3 regions of the Sphingomonas sp. LH128 genome follow, and region 2 is predicted to be linked to each of the others. Evidence: riboswitches for the same ligand, from Rfam matches in the RefSeq annotation. Region 2 holds a riboswitch; each other region holds the start of a gene.

Region 1 (7,401 bases), on a different contig from region 2:
ATCTTCACGCCGACCGGCTACGGCACGCTGCTGGCCGAAGGCAAGGAAGTGCGCGAGATCGACGGCAGGCACTACGTGCTCGAATACCCGATCCAGGCCGACTTCGCGCTGATCAAGGCGCACAAGGGCGACCGCTGGGGCAACCTCGTGTTCCGCAAGACCGCGCGCAATTTCGGGCCGATCATGGCGATGGCGGCGAAGACCACCATCGCGCAGGTTTCGCAGATCGTGCCGCTGGGTGACATCGACCCCGAAGTGGTGGTGACGCCGGGCATCTTCGTGCAGCGCGTCGTCGCCATCGCGCCCGCCGCAATCGCCGTAGCGGCTTGAAAGGAGAGGATAATATGAACCGCCTTAACCGCGACCAGATGGCCGCCCGCGTCGCCCGCGACATTCCCGAAGGTGCCTACGTCAACCTCGGCATCGGCCTGCCCACCAAGGTCGCCAACTACCTCCCTGCGGAGCGCGAAATCTTCCTGCAGAGCGAGAACGGCCTGCTCGGAATGGGGCCTGCGCCCGCTCCGGGAGAGGAAGACTGGGAGCTGATTAATGCCGGAAAACAGGCAGTTACTCTGCTTACCGGCGGCTGCTACTTCCACCATGCGGACAGCTTCGCGATGATGCGCGGCGGGCATCTGGACATCTGCGTGCTCGGCGCTTTCCAGGTTTCCGTGCACGGCGACCTCGCCAACTGGCACACCGGCGAGCCCGATGCGATCCCGGCGGTCGGCGGGGCGATGGACCTTGCCATCGGCGCCAAGCAAACCTTTGTGATGATGGAACTTCTGACCAAGCAGGGCGAGAGCAAGCTGGTCGAGAACTGCACCTACCCCCTGACCGGACTCGGCTGCGTGTCGCGGGTCTACACCGACCTTGCGGTGTTCGACCTCGGCCCTTCCGGCGCGAGCGTGGTGGAGATGGTCGAGGGCCTCGAAATCGAGGAACTGCGCCGGATCACCGGCCTCGATCTGGCCTTCGCCAAAGATGCCGAGCCCGTCTGAGCAGGCGGCACCCAACGATACCATAACGGCACCTAACATACCCCCAAGGGGGGCAAAGGACTATCCCGACATGACCGAAGCCTTCATCTGCGACGCCGTACGCACGCCCATCGGTCGCTACGGCGGCGGCCTCTCGAAAGTGCGCGCCGACGACCTCGGCGCCGTGCCGATGCGCGCGCTGATCGCGCGCAATCCCTCGCTCGACCCGGCCGCGATCGAAGAGGTCTTCTACGGCTGCGCCAACCAGTCGGGCGAAGACAACCGCAACGTCGCGCGCATGAGCCTGCTGCTGGCGGGCCTGCCGCACACCGTCCCCGGCGTCACCCTCAACCGCCTGTGCGCTTCGGGCCTCGAAGCGGTCGGCACTGCGGCGCGGGCGATCCGTAACGACGAGATGGCGCTCGCCATCGCGGGCGGCGTCGAGAACATGACGCGCGCGCCCTTCGTCATGGGCAAGTCCGACGGTGCCTTCGGCCGCGCGCAGAAGCTGGAAGACACGACGATGGGCTGGCGCTTCGTCAACCCGGCGCTCGATGCGCTCTACGGCACCGAGACGATGCCGCGCACCGGCGAAAACGTTGCCGAGGACTTCGGCATCAGCCGCGCCGACCAGGACGCCTTCGCCCTGCGCAGCCAGCAGCGCGCCGCCGCGGCGCAGGCGAGCGGCTTCTTCGCGGAGGAAATCGTCCCCGTCACCGTGCCGGGGAAGAAGCGCGGCGAGACGCTGGAGGTGTCGATCGACGAACATCCCCGCGCCGACACCACGATCGAGACGCTGGCCAAGCTGAAGCCCTTGTTTGGTCCCGAAGGCACCGTCACGGCAGGCAATGCGTCCGGCATCAACGACGGCGCGGCGGCGATGTTCGTCGCCAGCGAGGCGGCGGCCAGGGCACATGGGCTGACGCCGCGCGCGCGTATCCTCGGCATGGCGTCCGTCGGCGTCGAGCCGCGCGTCATGGGGATCGGCCCCCTGCCCGCGACGCTTAAGCTGATGGAGCGGCTTGGCCTGACCATCGGCGACTTCGACGCGATCGAGTTGAACGAGGCCTTCGCCAGCCAGGGCCTTGCAGTCATGCGCGGGCTTGGCCTGCCCGACGATGCGCCGCACGTGAACCCCAACGGCGGCGCCATCGCACTGGGTCATCCGCTGGGCATGTCGGGCGCGCGCATCGCCATGAGCCTCGTGCACCAGCTGGAGAAGACCGGCGGCAGGCGCGGCCTCGCAACGCTGTGCATCGGTGTCGGCATGGGACTGGCGCTGGCGGTCGAGAGGGTCTGACGCCGCTCGGCCGGCCCGCCCGCGTATCCTCGATGATCGCCCGGGCGGCCTGCCTGTCCCTTGACCGATGTGGACAGGCGATGCAGCCATAGCCGCAGAGGCGGATCGCTTACGCCGGACGCCTCCGATCACCGCACGCTGCCGGCGGTGCGAAGGACCTGCCGATGCCGCTGATCGCCGATGCCGAGTTTTCGAAGCTCAACATTCCGCTGCTGCGCCATTTCCCGGAACTGGTGCAATCCCTCGGCGGCGATGTCGGCGAACTGCTGCCACTGGTCGGAATGGCAGCAAAGGACTTTCGCGACGACGCTGCGGAGCTGACTTATCCGCAGGCGATCCGGTTACTGGCGCTTGCCGCAGATCGCCTGAACTGTCCCGATTTCGGAATGCGGCTGGCGTTGCGGCAACGCGGCGGCGCGATTTTCGGGCCGCTGGGCAATACCATGCGCAATTCGAAGACATTCGGAGACGCCCTGCGCTTCGCCAGTGCCCATACGAACGCTCACAGCCGCGCCGCGCGTGTGTGGCTGCGACCCGAGCCTGAAGAGGGCACCATCTTTGCCGGGCACGAACTGCTTCTCGAAACCAGCCGCGACCGTATTCAGGCCATCGAACAGATTCTGCTGGTCGGCCATCTCGAGGCGATGGAGATGACCGGCGACTATGCCCGCGCGCGCAGTATCCATTTTCGGCATGAACCCGTGTCGCGACCGGCCGAATATCGCCGCTACTTCGGCTGCGACGTGCACTTCGGCGAGCCCGCAGACGGGATCACGTTCTCCGACCGGGACCTTGCCACCCCGGTGCTCACCCAGAACGCGCAGGTCCGCAGCGATCTGGTCGCCTACATCGAGAGGACTTTCCCGAAGCAGCGTCCACCCGTGGACGCCGAAGTGCGCGGGCTGATCCTGCGCAAGCTGACCCGGGACGACTGCGGCAGTGCCGAAATCGCCCGCACCCTCGCCATTCATCACCGGACCCTGCGTCGGCGACTGAAGCAGGAGGGCACCAGCTTCCAGGCGGTCAAGGACGATGTCCGCCGCGATCTGGCGCTGTACTACCTGCAGCAGACCGGTATCGATTTCCGCGGCATTTCCGAGAAGCTGGGGTTCGCGGAACAGGCAGTATTCTCCCGCAGCTGCAGGCGCTGGTTCGGCCAGTCGCCCACGCAGTTGCGCAGCCTACGCGCATCCGTCTCCAACATATCACCGTCATTACCGTGAAGTGGGAACCCATCTCCTGACGGCGCCTGTTGCACGATCGTCAGATGGGTCCCCGCCTTCGCGGGGATGACGAAGCAGGGTCAGGTGACGATGCCTTCACCCGTATCGATCACGCCCGCACCGCGATCTCGTACTGCTCGATATAGTCGCGAAAGTGCTCGCGGACGCCTTCGCGGCTGAGGCCGAATTCGGCCAGGTCATATTCGTGCTTGCCGTGCTTGCCCTTGGGGTTTGCAGCCAGGTAGGCTTCCATGGCTGCGCGGGCTTGCGGCGTGAAAGGCTCGTCGAACCTTTCGTAGATGCCCTGCGCCGTGGCGAGCGGGTCGCGCACCAGATCGCGATACTGCACGTCGAAGATCGCATCGTGCCCGTGCTTCGCACGAAAGGCGTTCGACCGCGCGATCATCAGGTCGAACGTCTCCAACAGATTCTCTCCGATGGCCCGAAGATCGACCTGATCGCTGTACATCCGCCGCACTTCCTTGACGAGGCTGCAGGCCGAGCCCAGCACTTCGACCGGATCGCGGTGCGTCATGACCAGTTGCGCGTCAGGAAACTCGGCCGTCAGGGCATCGAGGAACAACGGGTGCCAGGGGTTCTTGAGCGTCCAGCGCCCCGGGGCATTGGCCTGAAGCAGCTGCAGCAGCCGCTTTTCGTAGCGGAAGGCGGGCGCGTAGTCGGCCTCGTCCAGGAACCAGCGGTGGTAGCCCGGAATGTCCGCCTGGGAATCGTAGAGCTGCGCGCAGAACGACGGCGCCATGGCGAACTGGCACTCGGTCGGGCTGTCGGCCTCCTCGTAATGGATCGCGGCGATCTGCGGCGCGTACTTCAGCCCCTGCAGCGTTCGCGTCTGGCAGGCATCGTGACGGGGACCGGCGTGAAGTTCCTGCACCAGCGGCGGCGGCACCGAATCGAACGCTTCCCAGCGCAGGAACGCGCGGCGCGCCGGGTCGGCTTCCAGCAGGTTGATCGCCAGCGTGGTGCCGGTACGCGGAAGGCCGAAGACAAACAGCGGCTTCTCGACCGGGCGCTCCAGAAGTTCGGGGTGGCGCGCCAGCCAGTCCTCCACGCGCATCCGGTTCGCCATCGCGGCCACCAGTGCATCGACCGATCGCGCCATGCCCGCTTCGGTGAATCTGGCTTCGTCCTCGTAGGACTTCAGCAACACGCCAAGCCCTTCGAGGATCGCGGGATCGCCGAAGTCGCTCAATCCGGTCCGTTCGCTTGCCGCTGCGACGATGTCCTGCGCCTGCATGTCTTCTCCCTCATCCCGTGCCGCGTCATCGCGCGGCGTTCGGAGGGGATCATGAAGACATGGGGCACACTTTAGAAGCTACCCGCCGATCACCTTGGCGATATCGGGCGATCAGACCGAAAGGATCAGGGAATCGTCGCTGCGCGGGGGCGTACCGTCGTAGGAGGGCAGAGGCTCGAAGTGCTCGTTCAGCAGTTCCATCGACGAGAGGCCCGCCAGCTTGAACTGGCCGAGACCCGGCTCCTCGTCGCTGCGGCGTGCCTTCGCGGGGTTCATGGCACTGACGACAAGATCGCCGTGCCTTTCGAACAGCATGTGCGGGGCAAGCGTGATCGTGTTGCCGTTGTAACGCGCCGTCACGAACTTTCGCGTGGCTATGGCTTCCATCAGGGTGAGTCGTGGATCAGTCATCGGCACCGCAAATTGCACGGGTTGCCCAAAATGAAAAGCAAGGTTGCAACCGAAAACTCGCAGGACGGGCTTTCGGAAGGCCCCACGCGAACGGCTTGCAAATCGTGCGCGCAGCGAATAATCCCCCGCCCGTCCCTCCGAAAAGGGGGACACGATCGCGTTGGTGCCTTCCGAAAGGGGCTTAAAAGGGAACGCGGTGAGAGGGGCTACCCCTCGAAGCCGAGGCTGTCCCTGCAACTGTAAGCGGTGAGCGCGATGCATATCGCGGCAGGCCAATGTGCCCTGCCGCAGCCACTGGGCCGGACGCTAACTCCTGCGAGGCCTGGGAAGGCCGTGCATCGCGTGACGACCCGTAAGCCAGGAGACCTGCCAGCGTCCGGTCGCTCTTGCCTTGGTCCAGGGGATGGCCGCGGCACGGTGTACTCCGTCTGAGCGACGAACTTGCGGCCAGGCCGCAACGGTGGGTTTCGCCGGTCGCTCGTTCGCGCCCGGATTCCGCCGCTGCACCCGTGCGGGGGGACACCCCTCTCGCGGGAACCTGTCCGTTCGACTGGGAAACGCAACGGGGGTTACAACATGAATACGAGATCGCTTCTTTCCGGCCTGATTGCTTCGGGCGCGTCATTCTGCATGCTTGGCATGTCCGCGACTTCGGCTGAGGCGCAGGAAGCCGCCGAGACGGCGCCGGAGAATGCCAATAACACGGATGCGGGCAACATCGTCGTCACCGCGCGCAAGGCGGGTGTCCTGCAACTCGGCCAGCAGGCCGACGCCTCCAGCCGCCTCGGCCTCACGCCGATGCAGACGCCGGCCAGCGTCGACGTCATCACCAGGGAGATGATCCGCAGCCTGGGCGACCGCACCGTGGTTGCCGCAGCCGCGCGCGCACCGGGGCTCATCAACAACAGCTCGGCCTTCGGTTACTCGCTGAGTTCGCGCGGGTTCACCGGCTACACCTCGGTGATGCAGCTCTACGACGGGATGCGCGTCTACACGACGACCACGCAGACCTTCCCCGCCGACCCGTGGATGGCCGAGCGGATCGAGGTCCTGCGCGGTGCGGCGTCGGTCCTCTATGGAGAGGGCGGCATCGGCGGCGCGATCAACGTCGTGCGCAAGAAGCCCAATACCGAGCAGTTCGAAGGCGAGGTCCGTCTCAGCGGCGGTTCATTCGATACTTATGCGGCGGCGGGCGGGATCGGCGGGCCGATCGGAGACAGGCTCTCGTACCGCGTCGATCTCAGCTACAACCGTTCGGACGGGTGGATGGAGCGCGGGCAATCGCGCAGTCTTGCGCTTTCGGCGGCGCTGCGCTGGCAGGCGCGCGACGACCTCGTGCTGACGCTGACGCACGACCGCGCCGACCTCGACCCGACGATCTGGTACGGCACTCCGCTGCGAGACGGCAAGCTGGTGCGGGACATCCGCAAGAAGAACTACAACATCGCCGACCGCTCGCTGCGTTTCGACGATGCCTGGACCCAGGCCAAGGCCGAATGGACACCGGCCGAGGGGGTGACGATCACCAACGTCGCCTACTACCTCACCGGCTTCAAGCACTGGCGCAATGCCGAGGGCTATGCCTGGTCCGGCGACCAGATCCGCCGCTCGAGCTATCTGGAGATTGTCTACAAGACGAAGCAGTGGGGCGACCGCTTCAACGCGGTGTTCGATCATACGCTGCTGGGCATGGACCACCGCCTGAGCCTGGGCGGCGAGTACAACACCGGCTCGCTGCTGCGCACCGACAGTTCGCCCAACAGCCGCTTCGACCTCGTCGATCCTTACGACTATACGCCGGGCACGTTCCTCGACGGCACATTCGGCACCCGCTACAAGTACAAGACCGATGTGCAGCAATGGGCGCTGTTCGGCGAAAGCCGGCTCTCGCTGTCCGACCGGCTCTCGCTGGTGACGGGGCTGCGCTACGATCGCCCGAAGACCGAGCGGCACGATGCCCTCGATCCGGCGGCGGACTACACCGCCCGCTACCCGAGCACCAGCTGGCGCACGGGGCTGGTCTACAACCCCAGCGACACGATCTCGCTCTATGCGCAGTATTCGGCGGCGGCGGACCCGGTGACGGCGTTCCTCACGGCGACACTGGCGCAGACCAGCTTTGACGTTTCCACCGGGCGCCAGTGGGAGGCCGGGGTCAAAGCGACTTTCCTGGACGGACGCGGCGAGTTCACGCTGTCAGGCTATCGCATCGTCAAGAAGAAGATCCTGACC
Region 2 (7,401 bases):
GAAGACGACCGCCTGCACCGGGTCCGCCTCGGGGCGCTCGCTGCCCTGCCATCCGGCCATGAACACCGCGATGTCCTCCAGTCGGCCGAGCGCGCCGGTCGGCTTGGTGAGGCGGGCCTGACGGTTCAGCGCGGCGGTGCGGCTGGCCTCGTCGGATTCGGGCAGCGCGGCGAGGGCAGCGGCGAAGGAGGCGGGATCGGCGAAACGGGTCATGTGCAGACGTAGCCTTCCGGGGGCGTGCGGGTGATGAAGTGGCCCTTCACGCCTTGCGGCCATTCCTTGAAGGGGACGCGGCCGTGCTCGCTTTCGGCGTGGCGCGCGGCATATTCGAGGATGGCGCGGGCGGCGTCTTCGTCCGGCGTGAAGTCGCCCAGCACGTAGCCGACTTTGCCCGGTGCGCGGATGTGGACGGTGCAGTGGCGGCTGCAGGCGAAGAGGCAGGGCATGGCCTGGATCTGCACGCCCTGCAGTTCGGGGTCGGCGGCCTGAACGCTGCGCATCGCCGCTTCGAGCAGGGCGCCGCCCCGCTGGCCGGTCTCGTCCTCGCGGGCGTCGGCGGTGTGGCGGCAGGTGTTGCAGACGACCACCGAAGGGCCGGGAGGTACGGGGGTCAGCATGGGGGTGTCACCTTGGTATTGGTGGTGAGGCCCACCCCGCTGTGGTTGAAAAACTGTCCGTCATCCCCGCGAAGGCGGGGACCCATCTGATGCCGTCGCAAGAGGCGAAGTCCGGAGATGGGTTCCCGCCTTCGCGGGAATGACGACGATACAATCACAGGCGGTCGCGTTCCGGCCGGCAGGTCCTCCCCTCCCGCTTGCGGGAGGGGCTGGGGGTGGGCCTTTTCGGGTTGGGCCTTCCTTGTCATCAGAACCGGCTGCGCACGCCGACGTAGACCGTCCGTCCCAGTGCGGAATAACCCGCCGCCGTCTGGTAGTCCTTGTCGGTCAGGTTCTCGACGCGGCCTTGCAGCATCAGGTTCTCCTTGATCCGCACTTGCGCGCGAAAGTCGATCAGCCAGTAGTCGTCCAGCTTCGCGGTGCCGGTGGCGGCGTTGAAGGTCTCGCCCGAGTAGCGCGCCGCGACGCTGGCGCGAAGCCCTTGCGGCAGGTCGATGCCCGCTTCGGCATTGGCCATGTGGCGCGGTACGCGCTGCAGCTGGCGGCCGTAGGTGGACGAACCCTCGGTGCGGTCCTCGGCGCGGGTCCAGCTGTAGTTGCCCTCGGCAAACAGCACGCCCAGCTTCGCCGACGCGGCGAGTTCCAGGCCGCTGGCCTTGGCCGTCTTGACGTTGGCGTAGTAGCCGAAGCGCGTGGTCGTGGTGCCGGGGATGTAGCACGCGGCGGGCAGCGTTCCACTGGTCGGGCAGTAGGCGAAGTCGATCAGGTTGTCGGTGTCGCGCTGGAACCAGGTTGCGGAGAGGCGCAGGGCCTCGCCGAAGTTCTGCTCGGCGCCCACTTCCCAGCCCTTCGCCTTCTGCGGGGCGAGGTCGGCGGTGCCGTAGGCGCTGTACATCTGGTAGAGCGAGGGGGCTTTGAAACCCTCGTCATAGCTGGCGCGCAGCACCGTGGCGCCTCCGTTGGGGGTATAGGCCGCGCCCGCGCTCCACACGGTCTGCCCGCCGAAGCGCGACTGGTGATCGTAGCGCGCGCCGCCGTCGAGGGTGAGGCCCTTGACCGGGCTCACGCGCAGTTCGGCGTAAAGGCTGTCCATGTCCACCGAGTAGGGCGTCAGCGTATAGGGCGTGGCGGAGTTCGTCGGCGAGGCGGTGGTCATCCGCTGCTCCTCGCGCTCGGCGCCGAACACGGCCTGGATCGCGTCGCTGAAGGTGTAGGTGCCCTGGTACTCGTAGCGGCGCAGGCGGCCGTGCGCGTCGAAGGTGATCGCGCGGATCGAGCGGGTGGGGTCGAAGTTCTCCCGGTCGGTGACGTTCTGCAGCACCGCGACGCGGTTGACCAGCTTGCCGTCCAGCAGCGCGAAGTTGAGGCCCGCGTAGCCGGACCATTCCTTCGTGGTGCCATAAGCGAGGGTGTCGCCTGAAGTGCCGTCGAAATCGTTCTTCCCGTCGGCCCAGTAGCCGCGCAAGTCGAGGCTGACGCCGGGGGCGACGCGCACCGTGACGGTGCCGCTGGCGGCGCTGCGCTGGAAACCGTCGGCCTCGGTCCCGTTCGCGCGGGCGGAGATACCGTCGGTGGTGAAACGCGAGGCGGAGAGGCGCCAGTCGATGAGGTCCGAGGTGCCGCCCACGCCCGCGCGGGCGGAGACGTTGTCATGGGTTCCCGCCTCAACGGCGAAGCTGCCTTCGAGCCGCTCGGTCGGGCGGCGGGTGCGCACGTTGACGACACCGCCGGTCGCGTCGCTGCCCCACAGGATCGACTGCGGCCCGCGCAGGATCTCGATCCGGTCGACGTCGTCGAGCAGCAGGTTGGAGAAGCCGTAGCCGCCCGCCGTCGCCGAGGGGTCGGACAGGCGCATGCCGTCGATCACCATGACGGTCTCGCCCGCATCGGCGCCGCGGATGCGCAGCGAGGTGGTGGTGCCGTAGCCGCCGTTGCGCGACATCGAGACGCCGGGGGTGCGCAGCAGGGCATCGGTCAGGGCGATGGGTTGCAGGGCGACGATCGCGGGCTCGCCCAGCACGGTCACGGTGGCGGAGACGCGCTCGATCGCGACGGGGGTGCGAAGCGCGCCGACGACGATGTTGTCATCTTGCCGAGTGTCGCCGTCGGTATCGCCAGGTGCCGTTGTGGTATCGTTGGGTGCCGCTGTGTCGGCGAATGCCGGAGAGGCCGAAGCGAGCAGTGCGATAGCGGCGGTGGTAATGATAAGATATTGTTTCACTTGTATTCCTTCATGCGAACGACGGTGCTCCGTCGGCCGGTGAAGGATATTGGGACAGTGGGCGCGGACAGGCAGCGCAACACCTCCCGCAAGCCCCCTCAGGCCGCCGGAACGATGGCTGTCGTTGCGCGAGGAATGCACTTCCCCCGTTCGTCCGGCACACCCTGTCCGGTCGAAGAACGACGGCGACGGGCAGGTCTCCTGGCTCACGGGTCATCGCCGATTTCGGCCGCCTTCTCAGGGGCTTGCACCCCCAATGGCATGTGGCAGAACGGCTCTCCGCTTACAGTTGCAGGGGCAGCCCGGGTATCTCACCCGCGTTCCCTTTCAATCCCCTCGCGGGGAACCTGTCGCGGCGCGGCAAGTATCGTGCGCCGGGGCGCCGCGCAAGAGGCCAATGCTTGCGCCGACCTGCCGGAAACCATAGGTGCGGGATCGATGGACACTCCGCGCCAAGACGATGCCCCCGCCTGCCCGGCGTACCTGGTAAGCGCCCCGTCCTCGGGTCAGGGCAAGACGCTCGTGACTGCGGCATTGGCCCGAACGCACCGCAATGCGGGCAGAAAAGTGCACGTTTTCAAGGTTGGACCGGACTTCCTCGACCCCATGGTGCTCGAAGTCGCGAGCGGCGCGCCGGTCCTTCAGCTCGACCTGTTCATGTGCGGAGAGGCGCAGTGCCGCGCCCTCCTGCACGAAGCGGCGCGCGAGGCCGACCTGATCCTCGTCGAAGGCGCGATGGGCCTGTTCGACGGTGACCCCAGCGCCGCCGACCTCGCCGAACGCTTCGGCTTCCCGGTGCTGGCGGTGGTTGATGGATCGGCGATGGCGCAGACGTTCGGCGCCCTGGTCCACGGCCTCGCGACCTACCGGCCGGGGCTGGAGGTCCATGCGGTGATCGCCAACCGCGTCGGCAGCGCGCGGCACGCGGAATTGCTGGAGCAGGGCGTGCCTGCGTCGGTGAAGTGGCTGGGCACTTTCCCGCGCGAGGCCGGAGTGACGCTGCCCGAACGCCACCTCGGGCTGGTGCAGGCAGCCGAGGTCGTGGATCTCGACGCGCGACTGGATCGGGCGGCGAGCCTGCTGCCTGATGCCGTGCTGGACCTGCCGCCGCCGGTGAGCTTCCCGGCGCCCGAGGTCCCGGAGGAAAGCCCCAATCTGGCGGGTCTGCGCATCGCCATCGCGCGGGACGAGGCTTTCGCCTTCATCTACCACGCCAACTTGCGATGGCTGGAACGGGCAGGCGCGCAGCTCGCCTTCTTCTCACCGCTTCATGACGCGCGATTGCCCGATTGCGAGGCGATCTGGCTCCCCGGAGGCTACCCGGAACTGTATCTGCAGACGCTTGCCGCGAATGCGCCGATGCTCGATGCCATCCGTGCGCACCATGCGGCGGGGAAGCCGATTCTCGCCGAGTGCGGGGGGATGCTCTACGCTTGCGCATCGCTCACGGACGTAGAGGGCAATCGGGCCGATCTGCTCGGATTGCTGGAGGGGCACGCCGCGATGCAGCGGCGTTTCGCCGCCCTCGGCATGCAGCACATCGCGCTGCCGGGAGGGACCTTGCGCGGGCACACGTTCCATTATTCGCGGCTGGAAACCGGGCTCGTACCGGAGGCTCGCGCCAGCACGCCGGACGGGCGGGACGGGGAAGCGCTCTATCGCGTCGGCTCGCTCACCGCGAGCTACATGCACGCATACTTCCCGTCCGCTCCCGAAGCGGCGGCGCGGTTTTTCGTTCAGGCTTCGACCAGCGACTGACCTTTGGGGAGGTCGGGGTCCTTGCGCGGATCTTCGCTGGCCTCGACGATGCCGGGTTCGGGCACTCGGAAGACCTTCGCCGCGTCCGCCTTGTCGCCGAGGTTCTCGCTCGAAGACAGGCTGATAAGCCAGGGCGAGAGGAACAGGCCGACGATGATCGGCGAGAGCCAGATCGCCGTCGTCATGTCGAGGAACGCCGTCGCCGTCAGGCCCGCGCCGAGCAGCAGATGCTCACGCAAGTCGGGCAGGACTTCGCGCACGGTGATGCGGCGGGCATCGCGGGTCTGGGTGTTCCAGCCCGCCGAGATGCCCAGCAGCAGCCCGAGCAGCGCCTTGGTCTGTGTCATCATGGTGATCGGTGCGAGCAGCATCGCCAGTACCGTCTCCAGCAGGACCGAGCGCACGGCCGCGAAGCCGCCGCCGAAGCTGCGGCGCCGCTCGCCGTCGGCCAGGACCCAGATCAGGCCCATGATCTTCGGGCCGAACAGCAGCATCACCGTCAATGCCAGCACGCTCGGCGGGGCGAGGGTGACGAAGCCGCCATCGCCATGCGTCGCGACCTGGCCGATCATCGTCAGGATCAGCAGCAGCCAGCCCGGCGAGGTGAGGTAGGCCGAGGCGCCAATCAGCAGGTGCAGGCGGCTCGCCCAGTGCAGGCCCGAGGCGCCGAGGAGCTGCAGGTGCTGCAGGTTGCCCTGCATCCAGCGCCGGTCGCGGATCGCCATGTCGATAATCGTGGGCGGGAATTCCTCGTAGGAACCGCCGATCATGACCATGTGGACGGCCCAGCCACGGCGGCGCAGCAGGGCGGATTCGAGCATGTCGTGGCTGAGGATATGGCCGCCGAACGGAGCCTTGCCGGGAAGCTCAGGAAGACCGCAGGCCTCGGCGAAGGCGCGGGTACGCACGATCGCGTTATGGCCCCAGAAGTTGGCCTCCGACCCCGACCACCACAGCAGCCCGGCGCTCGCGATCGGGCCATAGGCCTCGCTCGCGAACTGCATCCAGCGCTGGAACAGGGTTCGCGCGTTGGTGATCATCGGCACCGTCTGGAGCAGGCCGATCGAGGGACGCTCCTCCATGATCGAGGCCATGCCCACGATCGTCTCGCCGCTCATCATCGAGTCGGCGTCGAGGATCAGCATGTTCTCGTAAGCGCCGCCGAAACGCTTCACCCATTCGGCGATGTTGCCGGGCTTGCGCGCGATGTTCTTCTCGCGGCGGCGGTAGTAGATCTTGATCGGCGCGTGGTCGGCCAGTTCGTGCCAGGCGGCTTCCTCGCGCTTGCCGTGGAAGGGGTTGGAATCGCTGAGGACGAAGAAGTCGATCCACGGCGCGCCGCCGGCTTCGGCGATCGAGTAGGCCATGGCACGTACGCGGGCGAAGACTTCCTCGACGCCCTCGTTGTAGACCGGCATCAGCACGGCGGTCTTGTGGCGCAGGCTGGAGGCCGGGCTTGGCAGCGCGGTGAAGCCGGGATGCTCGCCGGTGATGAGCTTGAGGAAGCCCATCGTCGCGGTAACGAAGCCGAACGAGATCCAGCAGAACAGCGGCACGAAGAACACCAGCAGCAGCGCTTCGACCCAGTCGAGCCCGTCGCGCGAGAGTTCCATGCGCACCGTGCTCGATGCGGCGAGGCCGATGGCGGCGGTGAGCGCGAGCAGCAGCAGGCGCTTGACCAGCATCCCGTGCGGCGCGGTTTTCACCTCGCGTGCGCCGGGCGGATTGCCCCACAAGTTCTGGATCGGCATCGCCATGGGCGATTCGGCCGGAAGCATCGGCGAATGGTTCATCGGCGTCGCACTCACGTTTCAATGGCCTTGATAACGGTCTCACTGAGCGCGGAGTTGCCGCGCTTGAGGAAAAGACGGAACTGGGGCTGGGTCAGGGCGGCGGATCGCACGTCGATCATCGCCCTCCAGCGCCCGTCCGAGCGCGCCACCGGATAGGCGACGGAGGAGACCACCGCAGCCTTGGGCAGGTCGGTATCGGGCGTGACGCCGCTGGTCCGGTCGAGGCCCGCCAGCGCGGGACCGGAGAAGTCGAACACGAACTTGCGCACGCCTTCCAGCGGCGGCGAACCCGGACTGCCGCCGGGGCCTTCGAAGACATCGACGCAGCGTGAGCCGCCATCGATGGTCGGGTCCTTGGACGTCCAGGTCAGTCGATAGGCGAAATCGCGGCGCTGCCCGGCCTTCGCCGGACGGTCCGCGCGCCAGAACAGCGCGATATTGTCGAGCGTCTCACTGTTCGTCGGCATTTCGTAGAGGCCGACCGCGCCCGCGCCCCAGTCTCCCTTGGGCTCGACCCAGAGCGAGGGGCGACGGTCGTAGAATACGCCGTCGTCCTGATAGTGATCGAAAGCCTGATCACGCTGGAGCAGGCCGAAGCCCTTTGGCGAATCCGAACGCAGCGCATGAAGCCGCGCCACCGCGGGATTTTCCAGCGGCCGCCAGACCCGCTCGCCATTGCCCGACCAGATCGCGAGGCCGTCCGAATCGTGGATTTCCGGCCGCCAGTCGCCGCGCGCGCGGGCGGGGCTCGACTGATCGTACCAGAACATGCTCGAAGCAGCGCCGAGGCCCAGTTGCTTGACGTCCTTGCGCAGGAACAGCGCCGCAGTGACGTCCTGCGTCACCCCGTTCGCCGTCTTGCGGCAATCGAAGGCGTAGGCCCCGGCAAGGCTCGGCCCGTCGAGCAGGGCATGGATGCGCACGCTGTCGGCGCCGGTCTGCTCGATCCAGAAGCGGGTGAAGTCGGGAAACTCCTCGCCGGTGGCAAGGCCGGTGTCGATGGCGATGGCGC
Region 3 (7,401 bases), on a different contig from region 2:
TCGATGAAGAGGTCGATCTTGGCCGGATCGGCATCCTTCTTGAACTTGAGCATCACGACGTGACGGATCATCGGTCTCTCCCCTATCGCGCCCGCGCCGCGATTGGTTCGCGGGGACTCGGCGCTGCGGGAGAGAGACTAGCGCGGCGGGTTTCAGGCCATGCCTGTCAGATAAAACAGGTGCCAAAAAGCGCTCCTTACCTCCGGGCAACCGTTGCGCATCCGTCCGATTGCGTATCAAATCATTGCTACACCTCCTCCTCCAGTTGACGCGGGAGCCGGGCGGGTGTGTGCAAAATCCGCAGAGGCATATCGGCACCGTGCGGCCGGGCGGTATGCTGCAGGAGAGGATCAAGAGGTGGCCCGTCCCTTCGCGCCGCGTTTCGCGGTCTATGTCGCACTGGTGTTCATGCTGCTCGGCGTGCTGCAACTGGCTGCCAGCCTCGTGTTCTACCAGTCGATCGACCGGCAGACGCTGAACGAGGACCACGCCCGCCGCATTGGCGAACTGCTCGTCGTCAGCGACCGCATCCACTCCGCCGATCCGCGCCTGACCGCGCCGACCATGAGCACGCGCCACCTCGCCGCCGCCGTCGGCAATGCGCCCAGCGTGGCGACCGCCACGACCGACGAATCCCTTATCCGCATCGAGCGGCGCATCATCGAGTGGGAGCCTTCGCTCGGTGGGCGCTCGCTGCGGCTGGCCATGCAGGGACCGCCGGGAGGCAAGTGCGATCTCGTCGGCGCGATCCGGCTGACGGACGGGCACTGGCTCAACTTCCGCTCGCGCGATATCAACGCGATGTGGCCGGTAGCACTGCGGGCGACGGTGCTGACGCTTGCGACGACGGTGGCCTTTCTCGCCATCGGCCTCGCCGCGCTGCACGTGCTGACCCGCCCGCTGCGCCGCATGAGCGATGCCGCCGACGCCATCGGTCGGGGCCGGCAAGTGGTCATCGCCGAGGGTGGCACCCCGGACTTGCGCCAGCTCGCACACTCCATGAACCTCATGCAGGAGCGCATCGCGCGGCTGCTGCAGGATCAGGCCAGGTCGTTCGAGGCGATCAGCCACGACTTGCGCACGCCGCTCTCGCGCCAGAAGGTCGCGGCGGAACTCATCGACGATGCCGAACTGGGCGGGGTGATCCTTGCAAGCGTGGACGAGATGGAGGCCCTGCTCGCCTCGCTGCAGCGCTTCCTGCGCGCGCAGCATCTCGACGCCGAGCCCGAGACGCTGGACCTCACCGAAGTGGTTGCGCACGTGCTGCATCCTTACGGGACGCGCGCCCGCTTCGACGCCTCCGTCCCCACCCTCGCCCGGACCTTCCGCGAGCCGGTGGAACTGGCGCTGGCGGCGCTGGTGGAGAACGCCATCCAGTTCGGCGGCGAGGCTCAGGTCGCGGTGATCCGCCACGAAGGGCACTGGCGCATCGAGATCGCCGATTCCGGGCCGGGCATCCCTTCCGCCTATTTCGAGGCGATCCTCGACCCGTTCTTCCGCCTCGACGCGGCGCGGGCGCGGGACACCAAGGGCTTCGGCCTCGGCATCCCGACCGCGCACCGGCTGATGGCGCGCTTCGACGGCCAGCTCTCCTTCGCCGCCGCGCCCGAAGGCGGCCTGATCGCGCGCCTGGACGTGCCCCAGCCGCCGATGGGTTGACGAAGATCGTCGTCCCGGACTTGATCCGGGACCGCTGGCGGTCTTTAGATGCGACCTTGCTGGTCTGCGCTCATCGAAAGGTGGACTGTTCAAGGCCAGCGGTCCCGGATCAAGTCCGGGACGACGAGAGAATATGGAGAGCGACCTGTGAACTGGTGGACCATCGACGAAACCCATGACCCTGCGCGCAAAAGCTGGGTCGAAAGCGCCGACGGCCACCGCGATTTCCCGGTCCAGAACCTGGCCTTCGGTGTGTTCTCGATGGCTGAAACGCCGGGAACTCGGATCGGCGTGGCAATCGGCGACCGGATCCTCGACCTCGGCGCGCTGGCGGCGGCACGACTCATCCCGCTGAACCTCACAGAAATCTGCAGCGACGCCAGCATGGCCCGCCTGCTGGCCATTCCCGCGCAAGACCGCCGCGCCCTGCGCCATGCCCTCTCCGACCTGCTCTGCGACGAAGCCAGGCGGCCGGTCATCGAGCCCATGCTGCACCCGGTCGAAGCCTGCATGCTGCACCTGCCCACGCGCATCGGCGACTACACCGACTTCTATGTCGGTATCCATCACGCCAACAACATCGGCCGCCAGTTCCGCCCGGACAACCCGCTGCTGCCCAACTACAAGCACGTGCCGATCGGCTATCACGGCCGCGCGTCCTCGATCCGTCCCTCGGGCGTACCGGTCGTGCGACCCACCGGCCAGCGCAAGCCGCCCGAGGCCGATGCGCCGATCTTCGCGCCGACTGCAAGGCTCGACTACGAACTGGAGATGGGCGTCTGGATCGGCAGCGGCAACGACCTCGGCGAGCCCGTGCCGATCACCGATGCTGCGCAGCATATCGCCGGTTTTTGCCTGCTCAACGACTGGTCCGCGCGCGATGTGCAGGGGTGGGAATACCAGCCGCTCGGCCCGTTCCTGTCGAAGAACTTCCACTCGACGATTTCGCCATGGGTCGTCACGCCCGAAGCCCTCGCGCCCTTCCGCGCGGCCCAGCCGCCCCGACCGGAAGGCGACCCGCAGCCCCTGCCCTATCTGTCTGACGCGGATGATCAGGCCCACGGCGCGCTGGGCGTCATGCTGCAGGTCCACCTGACCACGCAGGCCATGCGCAAGGCCGGGCTTCCGCCCCATCGCCTCAGCCACGGCCCGGCGACCAACATGTACTGGACGGTGAACCAGATGGTCGCGCACCATGCATCCAACGGCTGCAACCTGACGCCCGGCGACCTGCTCGGCACCGGCACGATTTCCGCTCCCGAGCGAGAGGGTTTCGGCAGCCTCATGGAATTGTCGCAGGGCGGCAAGTCGCCCCTCACCTTGGCCAGTGGCGAGACCCGCACGTTCCTGGAGGACGGCGACGAAATCTCCATCACCGCCACCGCCGCCGCTGACGGCTTCGTTTCCATCGGTTTCGGAGAATGCCGCGCCCGCATCCTTCCGGCACGCTGAAACCAACACTTGCGCCCACCCCTGCCTCCCGGTATCCGCCGGGAACAAGATCGCGCCGGTGCCCCGCAAGGGGCTTAAAAGGGAAGGCGGTGGGAACGGTTCGCCGTTCGAATCCGCAGCTGTCCCTGCAACTGTAAGCGGCGAGCGCGATGCACATCGCCTGTCCCCAGCGGGACGGGCAGCCACTGAGGCCGGACGCTGCGACATGCGAGGCTTCGGGAAGGCCGTGCATCAAGCTGTGACCCGCGAGCCAGGAGACCTGCCGGCGTCTGGTCGCTCTTGCCTTGGTCCAGGGGATGGCCGCGGCACGGTTCACCGTCTGAGCGACGACACGCATGCGGCCCGGGGCCGCGGCGGAGCAGGTCGCCGGGCGTCTTCGCGCCTGTCCGTCGCCCCTGCCCCGCGCCGGCGCGAAAGCGCCGGTACGCCCCGCCGCGAGAAGTCGCCGGCGCGGGAGTGAGACCCTTGAGCAAAGTACCCACCACCGTCATCACCGGCTTCCTCGGCGCGGGCAAGACCACGCTGATCCGCCACCTTTTGCAGAACGCCAAGGGCCGCCGCCTCGCCCTCGTCATCAACGAGTTCGGCGACGTCGGCGTCGACAGCGAACTGGTCAAGGGCTGCAATGACGAGGCCTGCCCCGAGGACGATATCCTTGAACTCGCCAACGGCTGTATCTGCTGCACCGTGGCCGACGACTTCCTGCCGACGATGCAGAAGCTGCTCGACCGCGAGACCCCGCCCGACCACATCATCATCGAGACGTCGGGCCTCGCGCTGCCCAAGCCACTGGTCAAGGCCTTCCAGTGGCCGGACATCCGCACCCGCGCGACAGTGGACGGCGTGATCGCCCTGATCGACGCCGATGCCGTCGCCGCCGGTCGCTTCGCTACGGACGAAGAGGCACTTGCCGCCGCCCGCGCCGCCGATCCCAACCTCGACCACGACAGCCCGCTCGAGGAACTGTTCGAGGAACAGTTGGGCTGCGCCGACATGGTGGTGCTCAACAAGACCGACCTCGTCGATGCGGCCGTGCTGGCCGAAGTCGAGAAGACCGTCGCCGCCGAGACGCGCCCCGGCGTCAAGATCGTGCGCGCGGACCACGGCGCGGTCGACATCGCCGCGCTGCTCGGCATCGTCGCGGCGGCCGAGGACGACCTCGACAGCCGCAAGTCGCATATCGACGGCCTCGACGACGATCACGACCATGACGACTTCGACACCTTCATCCTGAACGGCGGCGAAGTGGCCGATATCGACGCGCTGCTGGTAGGCCTGAAGGAACAGATCGCCGCGCACGACGTGCTGCGCGTGAAGGGCATGGTCGCGCTGGCGGGCAAGCCCAGCCGCCTCGTCCTGCAGGGCGTCGGCCCGCGCATCCAGCACTTCTTCGACCGCGCCTGGAAGGCCGAAGAGCCCCGCCGCACGCAGTTGGTGGTGATCGGCCAGAAGGGGCTGGACCGCGCGGCCATCGAAGCCGCGCTGGCGGGTGTGCTAGGTTCGGTCCCGGCGTAAGCACAACCATGTACCCCAACCTTCGTCATTGCGAGCGTAGCGCGGCAATCCAGAGCCGCGCAAACCGCCCTGGATTGCTTCGCTGCGCTCGCAATGGCGAAGGGGGTGTGAGGTCGGGAGACGATCATGGCCCTGACTGACCCCGAAACCCGCGACACCGAAACCGCCCGCCTGCGCGCCCGCATCGCGCAGCTGGAGAAGATCAACGCCGCGCTGATGGACCGCGTGGAGCGCTCCACCGACATGCAGGGCGGGGCGTTCTCGATGTTCGAGACGGCGATCTCGCTCGACGCCATGGTGCGCGACCGCACCGGCGCGCTGGAGGTGGCGCTGGAGCGGCTCAACACGGTCAATGCGCAGCTCGCCGCCGCTCATGGCGATGCCACCGCCGCCCGCGTGATGCTGCGCGATGCCATTGAATCGCTGTCGGACGGCTTCGCGCTGTTCGATGCGGAAGACCGTATGGTCCTGTGCAACCGCGCTTACCTGAAGATCTTTCCCAATTTCGAAGGCGTGCAGGGCGATGCGCCCGAATTCGCCGAACTCGCCAGCCGCCTCGCGCAGACCGGCGCCACCATGGGCTCGCGCATGGCACCCGAGCGCTGGCTCAAGGACCGCATGGCGCAGCATCAGCGGGCGCAGGGCGCGCACGTGCAGGCGCTGGCCGACGGCCGCTGGATCCAGATCAACGAGCTGCGCACGACCGAAGGCGGCACCGTCGGCATCTATACCGACATCACCACCGTCAAGGCCGAGGATGCCCGCCAGCGTGCCCGCGAACTGGCCGAACGCAACCTGGCGCTGCAGGCGACGCTGGATACGCTCTCCGAAGGCGTCTGCCTTTTCGACGCCCAGCGCCAGCTTCAGGCGTGGAACGAGGGCATGCTCACGGTGCTGGCGCTGGCCGAGGACGGTCCCGCCATCGACACGCATGAGGCGCTGTCGGGTTGGTGCACCGGCGAATGCGGGCTGGACCGGGTGGAAGCGCTCGACTGGCGCGAGGGCGGCGGCGCGCGGGTCGTCGCCAACTGCACGATGCGCGGGCGCTATTTCACCGTCCGTTCGGTATCGCTCAAGAACGGCGGCATGGTCTTCACGTTCGATGATGTGACCGATCATATCCAGTTCGAACGCTCGCTGACCGAGACTGCCGAAACGCTGGAGCGCCGCGTCACCGAGCGCACCGCCGAACTGGTCGAGGTGAACCGCCAGCTCGTCGAGGCGAAGAACGAGGCGGAGACGGCGAACCGCTCCAAGACCAGTTTCATCGCGGCGGCCAGCCACGACCTGCTGCAGCCGCTGAATGCGGCGCGGCTGTTCGTTTCGGCGATGGACGGTCAGGCCATGGCCGAACGGCCGCGTTCGCTGGTGCATCAGGCATCCACCGCGCTCGATTCGGTCGAGGATTTGCTCGAAGCGCTGTTCGAGATTTCGCGCCTCGATGCGGGGGCGATCCAGCCCGAGTTCGCGGACCTGTCGCTCGGGGCGATCCTCTCGGCGCTGCGCGTGGAGTTCGCGCCGCTGGCGAGCGCGGGCGGGCTGGCGTTCACGGTGCCCCATACCGCGCTGTGGGTGCGCTCCGATGCGCGCCTGCTGCGCCGGGTGCTGCAGAACTTCGTGTCCAACGCGATCCGCTATACCGAGCAGGGCAGCGTGACGGTGGAGGTGGTGGAGCAGGGCGCGGACGTCGTCGTCACCGTGCGCGATACCGGGCCGGGCATCGCCGAGGTCGATCGCGACGAGATTTTCGAGGAGTTCCGCCGCGTCGGCAAGACGCAGAAGATACCCGGCAAGGGCCTCGGCCTCGCCATCGTGCGCCGCGTCACGACGATGCTGGGCCACGGGATCGAACTCGACACTGCGCCGGGGGCGGGCGCGGCCTTCTCGATCCGCCTGCCGCGCGTGGACCCGGTTGCCTCGCTGGAGGAGCCGGGCGCGATGCCCGCCGCTCCGCGCGCCGGGGCAGGCGGGCTGGTTCTGGTGATCGACAACGATCCGGGCATCCTTGCGGGCATGGAAGCACTGCTGGAGAACTGGGGGCTGGACGTGGTGACCGCCAACGATCCATCCGACGCGGCCGCACTGGCTGCGCTGGAGCAGGGACCGGCGATGCTGATCGTGGACTACCACCTCGATGACCGGCTGACCGGTGACCGCGCGGTGGCGATGCTGCGCGAGAAGGCGGGGCGGGCGGTCCCGGCGATGGTCATCACCGCCGATCGCGGGCCGGAAACCAAGGCGCAACTGGCTGAACTGGCGCTGCCCTTGCTGAACAAGCCGGTGAAGCCGGCGCAGCTGCGGGCGCTGCTGCGGCAGATGGACGTGCTGTGACTGTGGGGCCTTCGACAAGCTCAGGCTGAGCGGATTAAAGAGTAGTTTTACCCCCGAACCCCGCTCAGCCTGAGCTTGTCGAAGGCCCTGCTTGATCAGGCTAGCTTAGCCAGCTTCTCGCGCCAGTTATCGGGCAAGGCTACCGGGCGGCGGCTTTCGCGTCCGACATAGACGTGCGTGAAATGCCCTTCGGCGGCCGGTTCCTCCGAGCCCTCGACGAACAGGCCGAGGTGATAAGACACGCTGCTGGTGCCCAGCTTCGCGACCGTCATGCCGACTTCCAGCTTTTGCGGGAAATGCACCGAGGCGGCATAGCGGCAGCCGGTCTCCACCACGACGCCGATCGGGTCGCCGGTCTCGATATCGAGCAGGCCCGCCTCGATCAGCCATGTGTTTACGGCCGTGTCGAAGTACGAATAATAGACCACGTTGTTCACGTGGCCG

The links. Region 2 has a riboswitch for cobalamin ahead of LH128_RS11685 (TonB-dependent receptor). Riboswitches for the same ligand answer to the same signal wherever they lie in the genome.
Region 1: it holds a riboswitch for cobalamin, as region 2 does, so the genes downstream of both, LH128_RS22125 (TonB-dependent receptor) here and LH128_RS11685 (TonB-dependent receptor) in region 2, are expected to answer to the same signal.
Region 3: it holds a riboswitch for cobalamin, as region 2 does, so the genes downstream of both, cobW (cobalamin biosynthesis protein CobW) here and LH128_RS11685 (TonB-dependent receptor) in region 2, are expected to answer to the same signal.

What each region holds. Positions count from the first base shown of each region.
Region 1 is NZ_ALVC01000307.1:7,871-15,271, reverse strand. It holds gene LH128_RS22155 (3-oxoacid CoA-transferase subunit A) at 1-330, shown strand, start outside; gene LH128_RS22150 (3-oxoacid CoA-transferase subunit B) at 345-1,001, shown strand; gene pcaF (3-oxoadipyl-CoA thiolase) at 1,072-2,280, shown strand; gene LH128_RS22140 (AraC family transcriptional regulator) at 2,445-3,503, shown strand; gene LH128_RS22135 (sulfotransferase family protein) at 3,613-4,758, opposite strand; gene LH128_RS22130 (hypothetical protein) at 4,870-5,169, opposite strand; cobalamin riboswitch at 5,316-5,557, shown strand; gene LH128_RS22125 (TonB-dependent receptor) at 5,809-7,401, shown strand, end outside.
Region 2 is NZ_ALVC01000137.1:3,213-10,613, reverse strand. It holds partial or broken gene cobT (nicotinate-nucleotide--dimethylbenzimidazole phosphoribosyltransferase) at 1-213, opposite strand, end outside; gene LH128_RS11690 (DUF1636 domain-containing protein) at 210-617, opposite strand; gene LH128_RS11685 (TonB-dependent receptor) at 865-2,838, opposite strand; cobalamin riboswitch at 3,013-3,204, opposite strand; gene LH128_RS11680 (cobyrinate a,c-diamide synthase) at 3,277-4,596, shown strand; gene mdoH (glucans biosynthesis glucosyltransferase MdoH) at 4,575-6,389, opposite strand; gene LH128_RS11670 (glucan biosynthesis protein) at 6,401-7,401, opposite strand, start outside.
Region 3 is NZ_ALVC01000176.1:23,408-30,808, forward strand. It holds gene LH128_RS14970 (Dabb family protein) at 1-71, opposite strand, end outside; gene LH128_RS14975 (sensor histidine kinase) at 358-1,659, shown strand; gene fahA (fumarylacetoacetase) at 1,807-3,111, shown strand; cobalamin riboswitch at 3,151-3,392, shown strand; gene cobW (cobalamin biosynthesis protein CobW) at 3,577-4,626, shown strand; gene LH128_RS14990 (PAS-domain containing protein) at 4,753-6,957, shown strand; gene LH128_RS14995 (acyl-CoA thioesterase) at 7,053-7,401, opposite strand, start outside.